2 regions of the Thermoanaerobacterium sp. PSU-2 genome follow, and region 2 is predicted to be linked to the other one. Evidence: a T-box and tRNA genes for the amino acid it is inferred to sense, from the RefSeq annotation. Region 2 holds a T-box; the other holds one or more tRNA genes.
The links. A T-box is a leader RNA that pairs with one kind of tRNA and senses whether it is charged. The one in region 2 lies ahead of leuS (leucine--tRNA ligase), so its partner is inferred to be a tRNA-Leu.
Positions count from the first base shown of each region.

Region 1: it has a tRNA-Leu gene. The T-box ahead of leuS (leucine--tRNA ligase) is inferred to sense a tRNA for this amino acid. The anticodon was not compared.

Region 1 is NZ_MSQD01000007.1:94,532-102,702, forward strand. It holds gene BVF91_RS13570 (methyl-accepting chemotaxis protein) at 245-1,054, opposite strand; tRNA gene BVF91_RS07315 (tRNA-Leu) at 1,588-1,677, shown strand; tRNA gene BVF91_RS07320 (tRNA-Met) at 1,692-1,767, shown strand; tRNA gene BVF91_RS07325 (tRNA-Met) at 1,773-1,846, shown strand; partial or broken gene BVF91_RS13655 (recombinase family protein) at 1,806-2,686, opposite strand; partial or broken gene BVF91_RS07335 (Rpn/YhgA-type helix-turn-helix domain-containing protein) at 2,886-3,323, opposite strand; gene BVF91_RS07340 (hypothetical protein) at 3,488-3,766, opposite strand; gene BVF91_RS07345 (FAD-dependent oxidoreductase) at 3,904-5,241, opposite strand; gene BVF91_RS07350 (hypothetical protein) at 5,251-5,781, opposite strand; gene BVF91_RS07355 (hydantoinase/oxoprolinase family protein) at 5,786-7,927, opposite strand; gene BVF91_RS07360 (C4-dicarboxylate ABC transporter) at 7,999-8,171, opposite strand, start outside.
Region 2 is NZ_MSQD01000001.1:354,329-362,499, reverse strand. It holds gene BVF91_RS01935 (protein-glutamate methylesterase/protein-glutamine glutaminase) at 1-378, shown strand, start outside; gene BVF91_RS01930 (transglycosylase domain-containing protein) at 507-3,083, shown strand; gene BVF91_RS01925 (M28 family metallopeptidase) at 3,401-4,594, shown strand; gene BVF91_RS01920 (ECF transporter S component) at 4,609-5,121, opposite strand; gene BVF91_RS01915 (YjgB family protein) at 5,310-6,014, shown strand; T-box leader at 6,070-6,263, shown strand; gene leuS (leucine--tRNA ligase) at 6,312-8,171, shown strand, end outside.

The DNA.
Region 1 (8,171 bases), on a different contig from region 2:
TCAGAAGAAATTTTGAAGTAGAATGAAATACATCTTTCATGCTTTTAGAGTTCAGTCTAACAGTATGCTTAAAAAATATTTTTTATCTTCTCTGATATTTGTTTGATAACAGCAATTGATAGAAGCAAATTATTGCCTCTATAAAAATAAAAGCACTCCTGCAAAATAAGCAGAGGTGCGCTATAAATTCAGATTTTTTTCTTGAGCAAATCGAAAATAAAAAATCCACACTGCTTTCATAATCCTATAAATTCCTTGCTAATTCTTCTAAAAGTTGAGAAGTGGCGCTTAATTCTTCTATGGATGAACTAATTTCTTCAAAAGCAGTAGCTTGTGTCTCAAAAAATGAACTTGATGCATTTATTTTGTCAGAAATACTTTTAATAGATTCCTGTATTTTTTCCAATATTGAGTCTATTCTACTTATTGATTCACTGCTGCTATTAGATAGCTTTCGTATCTCTTCAGCAACTACAGTAAAGCCCTTACCTTTTTCACCAGCTCTTGCGGCCTCAATGGCTGCGTTCAATCCCAATAAATTAGTTTGTTTAGAAATATTCTGAACAAATTTTAAAATATCATCAGTGCCCTTTGTATTTTCAATAGCTTTATTTACTTCTTCCAATATCTTAGTATTAGAATTAACCACAATTTCGACTCCAGAGGAAACCTCTTGAATGGCCGAAGATATTTGCTCAAGCGATGATGCAAGATTTTCGGATAGTGATAATACTTTGTGTCTTTTTTCTAAACTTTTCCCCATAAGTAAAACCCCAATTACAGTATCATCGTAGTCTTTTATAGGGATAGCATATGACTTAAACGGCACTCCATACACTTCTTTCGGTACATCTTTTATAATGTAGTTTCCAGTTCTAATGGCTTCAAAAGCTGCACCACCTTCTGGAATTGCATCACCTACTTTTGCATTAATAGGAAGCTCATCACAATTTTTTATCTCCAAATATTTTTCTCTATCTACAATGGCAAAAGATACACTGTCCTCAAAAAGTAATGGTAAAAAAGTTGTTAACTTATTAAAAAACTCAAGCATTTCATCTTTAGATACAGTTATCAATTTTAGTCCTCCTTAATTCGTTAATTTTTTAACTTCTCATAAAGCGCTATAATAAATTATATAGAATTAACGACTTTTGTCAAATTTAGCTAATATTTTTCGATCCCTCATAGGTAAGCTAAAAACATTTATTCACATCTTTTGTAAAATTGTAAAATTACTTTCTTTTTATGTAAATTAGGCCAATATCAATCAATCATTCTTGATAATTTTAAACATCCCACCTTCCTATAAACCTTAAAAGTAATTTCTAAAATGTCTCGATATCCTGTGCTTTTTGCCTTATCCAATGCAAACGACAAATTTAACTTTATATAAATATATTCTGCATAATTCCTCTAATTCCTTCTTTGTAAATTAAATAAAAAAACAATTGATTACTATTAGTCACTTTCATCATCAAATATGTCAAAATTTTATTGTAATCTACACCGAATAATATGGCATAAAGGTATTGACTAATAGTCTTTTATGTAATATAATTAATGATGTCGCTGGTTGATGTGATTGCCGGAGTGGCGGAACTGGCAGACGCACAGGACTTAAAATCCTGCGGGCCTTTAAAGCCCGTACCGGTTCGATTCCGGTCTCCGGCACCAATTGAATAGTACATCGCGGGGTGGAGCAGTTGGCAGCTCGTCGGGCTCATAACCCGGAGGTCGCAGGTTCAAGTCCTGCCCCCGCAACCAAACATGGCGGCGTAGCTCAGTTGGCTAGAGCATGCGGTTCATACCCGCAGTGTCGGTGGTTCGACTCCACTCGCCGCTACTTCCAAAGAACGGAAATCATCACCTATCCCGAAATAGAATTCACATTTTATTTCAGTTGGATAAACGGTGATTTTTTTATATATTTTTTCAGCACTTCCTTTATTTTTTTGGATCGCTTAAAGAATTAATTACCTCTCTATCTGCATTGAATATTTTCATGATTATTTCAGGAGTAATAAAACTTGTTTCTTTCTTCCTTTCTATTTCGGAAAGACTATAGAGAATTTCGTTTTTCTTTTCTTCAAGCTCTCTCATTTTTTCTTTCATGATTGGTTGGTACATGCCTTCGGCAATAGCATCAACAATGTTTTTTATTTGTGACTCTATTTTATTATAATTCTTCTTTAATGCTGTTATTTTTTCAAGTTTTTCTTTATTAAGCTTTTGATTTTCTTCGTTTAAAAGTTTTGCTAATATTGGTGCTACTTCTGGATCAAATATCTTCTTATTTAATTCTTCTACAATAAAAACTTCTAATCTGTCTTTGTTTATATCTTTATTTGTACATTGCTTTGTTCTATCTTTTTTATTACACCTATATATAACATATTTTCCACGGCTTAAGCATCCAACCATTTTAGAACCGCATATACCGCTTGGCAAAACGGTCCAACTTATGTACTATCACCGCTTCAAATATACCTATTTCACTGTCTTTAATCATTTGAAGAAATTGTGGTCTATCGTCGGTTGTTGCTGATTTAGCTTCATCAGCATAGATCTTTACAATTTCAATATTATTTTTTTCTGCATATTCTTTAATTGCTCTTAATTGAGCATCGATACTTTCTTCTCTTTGATTATCTGAACTAAATCTGCAATATGCCGCTGCTTTCATTGAAAACCTCCTTTCAAAAAGTATTTTAGTTGTAAATCACATTATATAATAATTTTATAAAATTAGCTATAGATAAAAGACATCACAATAGTGTAACATAGCAAAAATGCAAAAGTATTCAGCAAAGCATTAGGACATAATACAAAAAAAGGTATCGATTCTTTATCGATACCATGAAATTTTCGAAAACCAATTTATCCTAATTCATCAATTTTTTTATCTCATCTTTTGATAATTCTGTAATTTCTGCTATTCTGTCGATGTCCATACCTTCTTTTAACAACTTCTTTGCTATTTTTATGCTTCTTTCTTTTTCGCCTTTTTCAATTCCTTTTTCTATGCCTTTTTCTATTATCATTTTGTACGTTTCAGACTCTTCAATCCTAAACATCCTTATCACCTCCGAAAAAACTTTCTCGATAACTTCTCTTTTATAAACTATACCTGATAATATCTCTGCCTTAAACGTTATGTCTTTCTTTTTGTTTATGTCTAATGGAATGTCTTTTATAGCCTCAACACATCTTTCCAGATATTTTTCTCCTTCTTCTTTCCTTCTATTTTGATCCATCAATGGTAGAAGCGAATACAAATCATAATAGTCTGTTCCTACAACATCAGTATATTTTATGTCATTATCTCCAAGTAATATCATAACATCCTACAAGGCATTTTTTATCATATGATCGAATCTCTATATTGCAAAAAAATACAACTTTCACCACCAACACCTATTAACACCATTCATATATAATTTTTATTTTTCTTAGCGTCAAATGTACAATTATCAATACTCTAAAATCATATCTCTTTTAGTATTATTTGCTGTAACGAAATAAATGTTGGCCACACCGTTCCTGGAGGTAATGTATATTGTACTAAATTAGGTCCTATATTTTTTACATTGACTACATATTTTTTTAGGTCCACTAATAATACAGGATTATGTAATTTATCATCATATAATTTTTTACACTTTATCCCTTTGCTTTTATAATGTTTAATTAATGCATCAAGTAGATCGTCCATATTATAATATACATCATCTAGTTCCAATATAATTTTGTTTTTATTAAGCATTTTATTACTCACTCCTTTCAAATAATTATAAACTTGTGTATATCTTAGAAGCCAATTTTAGCTATTTTTAGGATATGCTTTTTTTCTTTTCATTCTAAAAAATCTTCGTAAAAATAGTAGTTAACTAAATCATATTCTCATATATACGCTTTCTGTTTTAAAAGAACTAACCTAAGTTCTTTAATATCAACATCACACACTTTCTTCCCATTTTTAACAGCCACATACGCTGCAGTTCCAGCAGCTTGACCAGTTGCCATAGCAATTGGAGAAACTCTTATTGCTGCATTTGCCTCATGTGTTGATGATATGCATCTACCTGATACTAAAAGATTATTTACCTTTTTACTGTAAAGACTTCTAAATGGTATTTCATACGTATTATCTTTTTCCAAACTCATATATGTCGTTTTGTCACCATCCGGTGAATGTATATCAATGGGATATCCACCAATTGCTATACAATCATCAAAATGTTTGCTAGTTATTAGATCTTCTGCTGTTAGTACATATTCACCAATAATTTTTCTCGTTTCTCTAACTCCAATTTGTGGTCCAGTCGAAATAAGATATGCTTTTTGAAATCCAGGTATATGCTTTTTCATGAAATTATAAACTTCAAAAGCCTGCTCTCGTCCATACATCTCACCCTTTGTAAGATCGTTTATATCTGCACCATTTAGCTTTTGTACCCTTGTCATATTAACTATAACCTCACCTGGTATATCAGTTTCAAAAAATAAAACCATATCTCTTTCAAAGTTTATTTCCCCATTAATACGAGCTTCTCTTAATATTGAATAAAATCCGTTCACCATAAGTCTTTTAGATGTTTTTATCTTTTCTATATCTACCATTGTAAATTCTTTTGGATTTTCTTCCATGTATTTTTTAACATCTGCAATATTCACATTACCTATTCTTACATTCATAGTCATAGGTTGCGTTAAATTGTCCCCTGGTCTACCAAGTATATAATCTATTCCGCACTTTACTGCAAGATCCGCATCTCCTGTTGCATCAATAAATACATTGGCTTCCACCTTTTCAATACCAGATTTATTTGCAATATGAATTGCTTTTATATAAGCTCCGTCTAACTCAACATTTGTTAAAAAGCTATGATATAAAATTTCAGCACCACTTTCAATAACCATCTTTTGAAGTACATATTTCATTATTTCTGCATTAAATGGTGTCACAGTACTTACAAATCCAGTTGTATCAAGTACATGTCCTGGACTTCCACCATACTTTATGAGATTGTCTACAACTTCCTGTGGTATGCCATTAATAACCTGTTTTGTGCCGGCGTGGAATGTCATCATTGGTCCAACTCCCATATTTGTCAGAGCCCCACCAAGAAAACCATACTGCTCAATTAATAATGTTTTAATACCATTCCTTGCAGTAGCAATTGCAGCAATCGTTCCAGACACTCCTCCGCCTATCACAACAACATCATATTTTCTCATAATATTCACCTACCATATATCGTAAAACTCTTTTACAAAAGCATGTGCCGCAATTTCATTCAATGAATTTAACTGTTTCTTTACATTAATAAATCCGAATTTAAGATTGACTTTCTCAATGTTAGACGTAAGCCCTATATAATAATACTCAAGATAATGGTAATATTCATGGCATAGAAATAAATTGATAAGTCTGTCTCCTGCTTTCCAAAAAGAATACTTTTCTGGAATTGACGGAATAAATTCTTTTTCTATATTTTTCATATATATAGTTATCTTCTTTTCATTGACAATAATCTGGCTAAATATCATATAGCCGGGTGTGTAGTGTACATTGTTAATTTCGAAATTTATTCCTTCTTTTTTTAATAATGCATTTATATCTTGATTCTTGTACTTTTTAGCTTCACTAGCACCTCGATTCCATGCAATATTAGTTATGTCAGACAAATCAATGTTTTTTATTCTGTCATAATATAAATTATTTTTAAGTTCTTGATTTATTAATTCCTCTTTATTTAAAAATATGGATGGTATCATTTTTTCACCTTTTACAAATAATAATTGCTATTTCTTCATCTTCTCTGTGACCGTTTAACTCAATTTTTGCCAATGACATTATCTGATTTTTATCTACCATTCCTGATAGATCAACTAATCTATTTGATAATACTATAAAACAGTCTGGTATTTCTGCTCCTCCATCACCGTAAAATATATTTTCATCAAGAACCTTGTTTAAATTTTCATCAAATTGTGAAATAGTTGTTCTGAATATTTTACCATTATTTTTGCTAAGTTTTATTACTCCTTCTGAATCTACCACTCTTATAAATTCAATTGTTTTTGTAATAAGACCAAATAAGCTTTTTTGCTTTTTTAAACCCATTATTACATACATTTCTCCTACTTTTAACATTATCTTTGTGTCTTTCTCATTAATATTCATTGAATCTGCGGCTATTTTGATTATTTCCTTTTCATTTAGTTCTTTCTTCATCATGTCCTTTGATCTTAGTTCTGTAGCACCCGTTGCTATCGCTCTTAATATATTTCTTTGTGAATCTACTTCGATAAATACTTCTACGGTGTTTTCTAAGGCACCGGCTTTTATAACTGCTTCTTTTGCTTCACTTCTTATAGATATTATGTCATTTTCAGTTGGATTTTGAACTGTCCTTTCAATTACTTCTCTTACCATTGCAAGTGCCACACCTATTGTTGATATTACTTGCGCATTTTTGGCAATCCTGTATTTCATATTCATCATTTCAGCAAGATATAGTACAATTGTTGCACTTCCTCCACCACCACCAACCAGAACTGTTGTACTCTTATCGAGTTTATAATCTTCAATAAGTTTTTCAACTACCTCCAAATCTTTCTTGCATGCTTTTTTTAAAATTTCATTTGCAACTTCTTCTACTGTAATTCCAAGTTTATGTGCAATTGGCTCGAATGCTTTTCTGGCCGATTTACTATTTCCATATGCATAATCATTTTGATTTACATATCCTAATATATTTGCCGCACATGAAACTGTAACTGCAAACATTTTTCCATTTTTACTTTTAATGGCTACATAATTATCTGGATCACTCTCTTTAGGTTTAATATAGACTATTTCCGGTTCTATTATTTCATCAGGATCGGCATACACTGAATACGGAAGACCAGCTATATGTGCACTTCTTGGTCCTACATCCTCTATACCTTTTTCTCCTAATCTTACCATGCTTCCACCAGCTATTCCGACAGTCCTTACATCAAGTGAATTAAGATATGTCTTATGACCACCTATCTCTGCATAATTCACCATTACCTTTCCATTCCTAATAACTGATATATCTGTAGATGTCCCTCCTACTTCAAGAAATATGCCATCGGAAATTTTTTCATACATCAAAGCACCAGCAACACCTGCTGCTGGACCAGACAGCATTGTCAATATAGGCCTTTTTCTCACTTCAGCCACATCCATAACGCCACCATCACAGCGCATAATCATCAAAGGAGCTTTTATTCCAGATTTCTTGACACTTTCTTCAGTCATATTGGCAGTGTCAATCATTTTAGGCAAGATAGATCCATTTATTGCTGCCGTTCTGGTTCTAATTTTTAATCCATATAGCTTTGTAATTTCATGTGTTGCTGTAGCTGGTAACCCTTGGTTTTCTGATATTTCCATTACCTTATTTTCACGTTCAGGATTGTCCACCGAAAATGCCTCTGCTGCTACAATTGCTCCAACATTCTCATGCTTCAACTCTAATATGGAATTTTCTATACTTCTATCAAAATCATCATTTATCTCAATATATTTATTAAATGTCCTCAAAAATTTACCTGGCGCAAGTTCTATATCACCAATATTCGTATCACTTTTTGATTTTATTCCCTCTAGACCTTTGCCAATAGTAACTATTCCAACAGGAACAACATCTCCTTCAAGTAGTGCATTTGTGGCTTGTGTTGTTCCATGAGCAATAAAAAGCACATCTTCCGGTTTAATATTATTATCATTCATTAATTTTTTTAATACCTCTATTATACCTTTTGCAACACCTTCCTTAGCTGCATGGGTCGTTGGGAGTTTTACAGTCCCTATGATTTCGTAAGTATCATTATTTATTGCAACTGCATCTGTAAATGTTCCTCCAACATCTATACCAATTCTTACTTTCAAAGATATCTCCTCCTAAATTTATTGCATAGGGTTAAGCTTTTAGCTTAACCCTATATTAACTAATCCTATTATTAGAAAAACATTATTGAAGCTGTTATAATACCTGCAATAGCTAACGTCCAAATATAAGGTAATAATTTTATAAGTAATTTATTTACATCTACGCCTGCGTAATTGCTTAACCAAACATTTTGCGTATTCGTAGGATCTCCAATTGCTTGTATTCTTTCTGTAGATAACAATG
Region 2 (8,171 bases):
ATTTTACAGGCTGGCAACATTTATATTGCTCCGGCAGGATTTCAAACTACTTTGCATTTGAAAAGCGATAATAAAGTTTCTTTTAAAATCATAGACAGCTCAAATGATAACAATTTATACAAACCATCAGTCGATGTTACGCTAAATTCTGCAGCACCGATTTATAAAGAGCATTTATTAGTTGCTATACTTACTGGAATGGGTAATGATGGACTTGCCGGATGTAAATCAGTAAAAAAATATGGAGGGCATGTCATTATTGAATCTGAAGAGACATGCGTTGTTTATGGAATGCCAAAAGCAGTTTTTGAAGCTAAACTATATGATGTTCAAGTGCCGTTGCAGGATGTTTTAAAGGAAATATTGGCATATGTGTGATAAAGGATTATGTCAACTTTGGTTTTTTAATTATTTTTTAATAATTTCGACATTTGCCTGAAAATAAAATATGATATAATATGATATGGTATAATATTAGTATTAAAATTTTTTTGAGGGGATATGTTATGGAGAATAATACACAACTTAGGCGTAGTGATAGAAATAAAAAGAAAAAAAGCAAAAAAAGCGCCTTTAAGAAAGCCTTCAATGTTGTGCTGTGGGGTGTCATTATACTGCTTTTGATAGGTATTGGCGCTGTTGGCGGTAAAGTTTTAGCTATAATAAAAAACACGCCTCCACTGTCGCAGGATGCCTTGACGAAAATGAAACAGTCGTCCATAGTGTACGCTAAAAACAGCGATGGAAGCTGGAGCCAGGTTGCGATTTTACATGGTTCTGACAATAGACTTTGGGTTTCTATAGATAAGATTCCTGAAAATTTACAAAATGCCGTTGTGGCCATAGAAGATCAGAGGTTTTACAAGAATAATTTAGGCATTGATCCAAAAAGGATAATTGGTGCACTTTTAGTTGACATAAAGGCCGGTGGCAAACCTGTGGAAGGTGCCAGCACCATAACGCAGCAGCTTGTCAAGAATACTATGCTTACAGATGAAAAGACATTGACGAGAAAGATTCAAGAGGCTGTATTAGCATGGCAATTAGAGCAGAAGTACACGAAAAAGCAGATACTGGAAGCATATCTTAATACCATTTATTTAGGCGGTCCACATATAAATGCGTATGGTGTTCAAGCAGCAGCCCTTCAGTATTTTGGCAAGGATGTAAGCCAGTTGGACCTTGCAGAATGTGCTATGCTGGCAGGTATTACTAATAATCCTTCTATGTACTCGCCTGATTCCAATATACAGCAAGCGACGGAGAGGCAGCACCTCGTTTTGAGTGAAATGTTGAAACAGGGCTTTATCACTCAAGAACAGTACAATGCTGCCATAAATGAAAAGCTGCATTTTGTCTTTAAAAATCTTAATTTGTCTACGTATAGTCACGGCTATTTTATAGATCAAGTCATAAATGATGCTACAGATGCTCTTGTCAAAAAACTTGGCATAACTAAATCTGAAGCATTAAATGAAATATACAATGGCGGTCTTAGGATATATTCAACAATGGATCCAAATATACAGACGGTAATGGAAAATGCGTTTAAAAATCCAAAGCTTTTCCCTGTAGATCCGACTACAAAAGAGGCTGTACAGGGTGCGATGGTAGTTATAGATTGGAAGACTGGAGAAATTAAGGGTATTGTAGGTGGTAGAAATACAAATGACTTTAAGTATGTCACAAGAGGTATAAGCTTTGCTGACTCAAAGAGACAGCCAGGGTCATCTATAAAGCCTTTGACCGTTTATGGACCTGCATTACAAAGCGGGCTTACTGCTGCTACAGTTGTAGATGACGTTCCTACCACATTTACGCTTCCTGGTGCAAAACCTTATACACCTCACAACTATGAAAGCAATTATTACCATGGGTTAGTTACATTAAGGGAAGCAATTACAGATTCGTTGAATGTGCCTGCTGTTCAGGTTGTCAATAAGATAGGCATAAATGTCTCCGCAAGTTACGGAAAAAAATTTGGCCTTGACATAACTAAAAACGATATGTACCTTCCAGCATTGGCATTAGGTGGTTTAAGTCAAGGCATTACGCCTATACAAGAAGCGGCTGCTTATGGAGCAATAGCCAATAAAGGCATGTATATAAGCCCTATTACTTTTACAAAGATTACAGACTCTACAGGGAAAGTATTGGTAGACAATAAACCTGAAGAACATGTGGTGCTAAGTGAGCAAAATGCTTATATATTGAGAAGCATGATGATGGATGTTGTAGACCATGGGACAGGTACTGCTGCTAAGCTTTCAAATATGGATGTAGCAGGTAAGACAGGCACATCTGAGAATTCAGGCAACATTTGGTTTTCAGGTTTCACGCCTTACTACGTTGGCACTGTGTGGATGGGTTATCCATCATCAAATAATTCTGTGAAAAATTACGGTGTGCCGCAGGTAGGCGGTACTTTCCCGGCTCAGATGTGGAGGACTGTCATGGCACAAATACATCAAAATCTTCCACCAACACATTTTACAGATAAACCATCTGGAATAGTATATGAGACGGTCTGCAAAGATTCCGGGGAATTGCCGACTGATTTGTGTAGACAAGATCCGAGAGGGGACAGGACATATACTGAGATGTTTGCTGCAGGCACACAGCCTACAGAGTATTGTACTGTTCACGTATCAGCCCAGATAGATACATTGACAGGGAAACTGGCATCTTCATGGACGCCGCCTTTCCTTGTGAAACAAGAAGTGTTTATCAATCCGCCAGGAAGGACGCCAGAGCAGAATGCGTACGCTGCCGATGGCAAATACGTATTACCTACACAGTCGGACAGTGGAAGCGATGTATTGCCGGGAAATAATCAGAATGACAACGGAGCACAAACTGGGAATCCATCGACAAATAGTGGCGATACTACTGCTCCGACAAATGGCACGGAACCGGGAAACACGAATACTGAAAATACGGGACAAAACAGTACATCCGGCAATGGCGGGCAAAGCAATAGTAGCGGTACAAATAGCAGTAATGCTAATAGCAGTGGACAAGGAAATTCTACCACGAATCAAAAGGGCATTGGAAATATAATAAACTCTATACTTGGCCACTAAATCATAACCACTATACTTAGTAGTGAATAAATGTGGTATTGGCACATCTATTTTGTGCATGCCATTTTATCTCGTTTATTAGCCATTAAATCACCTTTCCTTTTGTTATATAGTAGCTTGAACAACTCTATAATAACGGAAAGGTGATTTTTTGCATAACTCATGTCGTGCACCTGTATAGTAGGTGTTTTTTTATTTCGCTGGCTTTGGAAGCTCAAGTAATTTCCCTATTGTGAATAATGTATCAACTCATAGGAAAAAATTATTGAAGGAATATTGAAAAGTCTGTAGAAATATATAGTTAGGGGGCGAATACTATGAAAAGTATGGATTACTTAAAAGAGCTTTCAAGGTTTGAACACCGTGGTTCAGCCACAAAGAATGAAAGAAGGGCAGCAGACTACATCGCAGAAAAGCTTAAAATTTTAGGCTATGATGTGGGTGTACAGGAATTTAAAACGACACGAGACAATCTTTACATTTTGCCTCTTCAGTTTGGTATCCTTCTTTTCATCATGGGAGCGGCATCGCTTGTATACGATAAATTTTTAAATGTCGTGGAGCTTTTAATTTCCATTATTGCAGTATTTTTGCTGGTTTTAGAGCTAAGCGGCAGGTCTTTTGAAACAAGCATAATGCCTAAACACAGATCTAAAAACGTATTCACAAAATTCGAAAAAATCGACAAAAAGAAGATAATTATATCTGCCCACATTGATACTCAAAAAGGCAGCCTGATGTTTAGTCCCAAAATTGTTGGCAGATTAAAAATGATTTTTAACGTTGGCTATGTGGGATTTGCTTTGATACCATTAGGTATCGCATTTAAAGTGATGAACATTTCTTTTGTATCAAACGTTTTATTGGGGTTAGGCATACTAATAACATTTGCAATGGTTGTGTTTTTGCTTATATGCCAGTTAGGTGGAAAGTACACAAACGGCGCTAATGACAATGGTTCTGGTGTATCTTTGGCATTAGCAATTGCAGATCACTATGCAAATAACATGGATAAATTTCCGGACGACGTGCAACTAATTTTCCTCTTTACAGGCAGTGAGGAGACTGGCGAAAGGGGAATGAAATATTTCCTGAAAAAATATAGAAAGTTGTTAAGTGGTGATACGCAGTTTGTAATACTGGATAATCTTGGGGCAGGAAAGTTGACATACCTTGAAGGAGAAGGTATGTTAATATACAGGAAAGCAGGTAAAATGCTTTTAGATGTTGCAGATCTTATGGCAAAAGAGTATCCAAAAAATACGGTTCAGAGAAGGAAAAACTTGCTTTTGCCCACAGATGCACTGCCTGTCTTAGCAAGTGGATTCGACGCTATAGCGTTTTTATCTATGGATGAAGACGGATCTATAAAAAATTATCATTGGTTTACAGATACTATAGAAAACGTTGATTCAAAGCTTTTAAGATATGAAGAAAGCTTTTTGATAGAATATGTCTTAAGGGTTTCAAATAAGATGACCGATTTAAAAAATGTTGAAGCAATTGAGTAGGAGTAGGTATGTACCTACTCCTTTGATTTATTGAAATAACCTGTCAGTATGAATATTAAAAAGATGGATAGTATTCCACCGATTATAGCAGTAGCTAACTGCGGGAATGTAAAGGCTGCTGCAATTTTTTGCGGTACTTTTACGCCAAACATTATGAGGATGTACTTTACGGAAGCTGCCAGCCATAAAAACTTTACAACTGCACCTGTTATCATGCCTATGATGTTGTTTTTAATAGCCGAGAAAAGCACTACGTACAGTGCATTTCCAATCATTATAAACGGTATAAGCATTGGAAATCCCATAAGTCCTACTAAAAAAGCGATGATTGGCGTCAAAAGCCCTATTGTGATGCCAGACCAGACACTTACAAAGTAAGCCGATACAATAAGCATCGCATTTACGATTGAGCCTGTTACAAGCTGTGGCATCTTGATGAATTGTACGATTATAATTAATGCCAGTAAAATAGCTGTTCTTGTTATAAATTTTGCGTCAAATTTTTTGGGTGATGTGCCATTTACCATAATATCACCTCCAACATCAATCTATTTAACTATATTTTAACACTATAGTGTAATGTTGTTAAGCAATTATCAATAAAGTATTAAAAACATTAATTATGTATTAAATCTCCCTTAAAGCCATTGACGAAAGGTACTGCATAAGGTTATCATTTGTGTGGGGGAATAAATAAAAAATTGGAGGATTGATTATGAAAAAATACATCTTATTGATAGCACTTGTTGTTGCTGTATCGATTTTTGCTGGATACCTGCTTTACAATAATTCTAATACAGCACAAAGAGGAAACCAACAATCGCAAAGCCAAAAAACCGCAACAAATAAGAATTCAACTTCTGATAATAATGCAAAAGATGAAAATAAGAGCAGCAATGATAATAATAATGGCAATAGTGATAAACAAGATCAGAATCCTGTTGTAGACAATCGCAACGTTGATTTGATAAATCAGATAGTAAGCCTTGCTAAAGAAGGTAAAGTAATAAACTGCGATTTTGTCACAGGTAAAACTACTATAGATGATATAGAAAAGGTGTACGGAAATCCTGACAAGCAAGAGTATATTTCATCTGCAAAGGGAACTTATACGACTTTTACCAAGAAAGATCTTGTATTTGGATTTAATAAAGGAATGCAGGTTTTTGAGACAAGGTCATTTGATCCTAGATTACAAGCCATTTCAAGAAGCGATATTGAAAATGTATTGGGAAAAGCCCCATATAAAGCCACTATAAGCGGCACTACAAGCCAAACTGTTTTAGGATATACGATGAATTCTGACTACAAGCTTGAATTTGCCATATCAGATACGACAAATCTTGTTGACCATGTAAATGTGCTGTATCCTGCGGCAACAGTTAATTCTATGGCAGACGATCCAGGTCGCCAATGGTGATTTATCATATTGCATTTTAAGAGCATTTGTAATAAAATATTGATAAATATATATTGATAATGCAATGATGTGGAGTAGTAGGCTAAAACTTTTTCAGAGAGCCTTGTGACGGTGGGAAAAGGCATTGTATTAGCTGAACTCGCCATTGAGCATGCATATTAAAAGTATGCACGGTTGTACCGTTATATGAAACAAGTGGGCTTGCGTCAAAAAGAGTGGTACCACGGAAGCGTAGCTTTCGTCTCTTTGTGATGTGAAGCCTTTTTTATGCAAAAAAATATTAATAGGAGTGAGAAGATGGCTTATTCAAGGGATATTGATAAAAAATGGCAAAAGAAGTGGGAAGATACAAAACTATACAAGTTTAACCCGGAAAACATTGATAAAAAGCTGTACTGTCTTGAGATGTTTTCGTATCCGTCAGGTGCTAAACTACATGCAGGGCATTGGTATAACTACGGGCCTGCTGATTCATGGGCAAGGATGAAAAGGATGCAGGGCTATGAAGTTTTTCATCCAATGGGTTTTGATGCGTTTGGATTGCCGGCAGAAAACTATGCCATAAAGACAGGCATACATCCACAGGATTCTACCCTTCAAAACATAAAGACAATGGAAAGACAGTTAAGAGAGATGGGTGCCACATTTGATTGGGATTATGAGGTTATAACATGTTTGCCTGATTACTACAAGTGGACACAATGGGTATTCTTACAATTGTACAAGAAAGGTTTGGCTTATAGGAAAAAAGCTCCTGTCAATTGGTGTCCAAGCTGCAAGACAGTCCTCGCAAATGAGCAAGTTGTAGAAGGCACTTGTGAAAGATGTGGCTCTGAAGTTACTAAAAAAGATTTGACACAATGGTTTTTGAAAATAACTGATTATGCAGAAGAACTTTTAGATAAGCTTGATGAGCTGGATTGGCCTGAGAAGACGAAGATGATGCAGAGAAACTGGATAGGAAAATCTGATGGTGCTGAGATAGAGTTTAAAGTCGATGGCAAAGACATATCGTTTAAAGTTTTTACGACAAGGGCTGACACGCTATACGGTGTTACATACGTAGTTTTAGCTCCAGAAAATGAGATAGTAGATCTCATAACGACAGATGAGCATAGAAGAAATGTAGAAGATTATAAAGAATACGCCAGAAAGCAAAGCGAGATAGAGAGGCTTTCAACGGAAAAAGAGAAGACAGGCGTATTTACAGGAGCGTACGCTATTCACCCTATTACAGGTGAGAAAGTGCCTATATGGATATCCGATTACGTTCTTGCTACATATGGGACAGGCTGTGTCATGGCAGTACCTGCCCATGACGAGAGAGATTATGCATTTGCTAAGAAGTACGACTTGCCAATAAAGAGAGTCATCAAGGGAAATGATGGCGTAGACGACTCACTGCCATTTGTTGAATACGGTATTCTTGTAGACAGCGGTGATTTTACAGGAAGTAAATCAGAAGATGCAAGGATAGAAATAGTGAAGATGCTTGAGAAAGAAGGCAAAGGAGCACTTAAGGTAAACTACAGGCTTAGGGATTGGCTTGTATCAAGGCAAAGGTATTGGGGTGCACCTATACCAATAATACACTGTGAGAAATGCGGACTGGTGCCCGTGCCTGAAGAAGATCTGCCGGTGTTACTACCTTACAATGTGGAGTTTTCACCGGATGGGGAATCACCCCTTAAAAAATCTGAGGAGTTTATGAATACTACATGCCCTAAATGCGGTGGCAAAGCATTAAGAGATCCTGATACACTTGATACATTCGTCGATTCATCGTGGTACTTCTTAAGGTATCCTGACAACAAAAACGACAAAGAGCCTTTCAACAAAGAGCTTATTGATAAGATGCTACCAGTTGACAAATATATAGGCGGTGCTGAGCACGCATGCATGCACCTTTTATATGCCAGATTTGTCACTAAGGCATTGAGAGACTTAGGATATCTTGATTTCGACGAACCTTTTAAATCTCTCATACATCAAGGCATAATTTTAGGGCCTGATGGAAACAAGATGAGCAAATCAAGAGGCAATACAATATCACCTGATGAGTACATCAATGAATACGGTTCAGACGTATTTAGGATGTACTTGATGTTTGGATTTGCCTTTACTGAAGGTGGCCCGTGGAATGATGACGGCATTAAA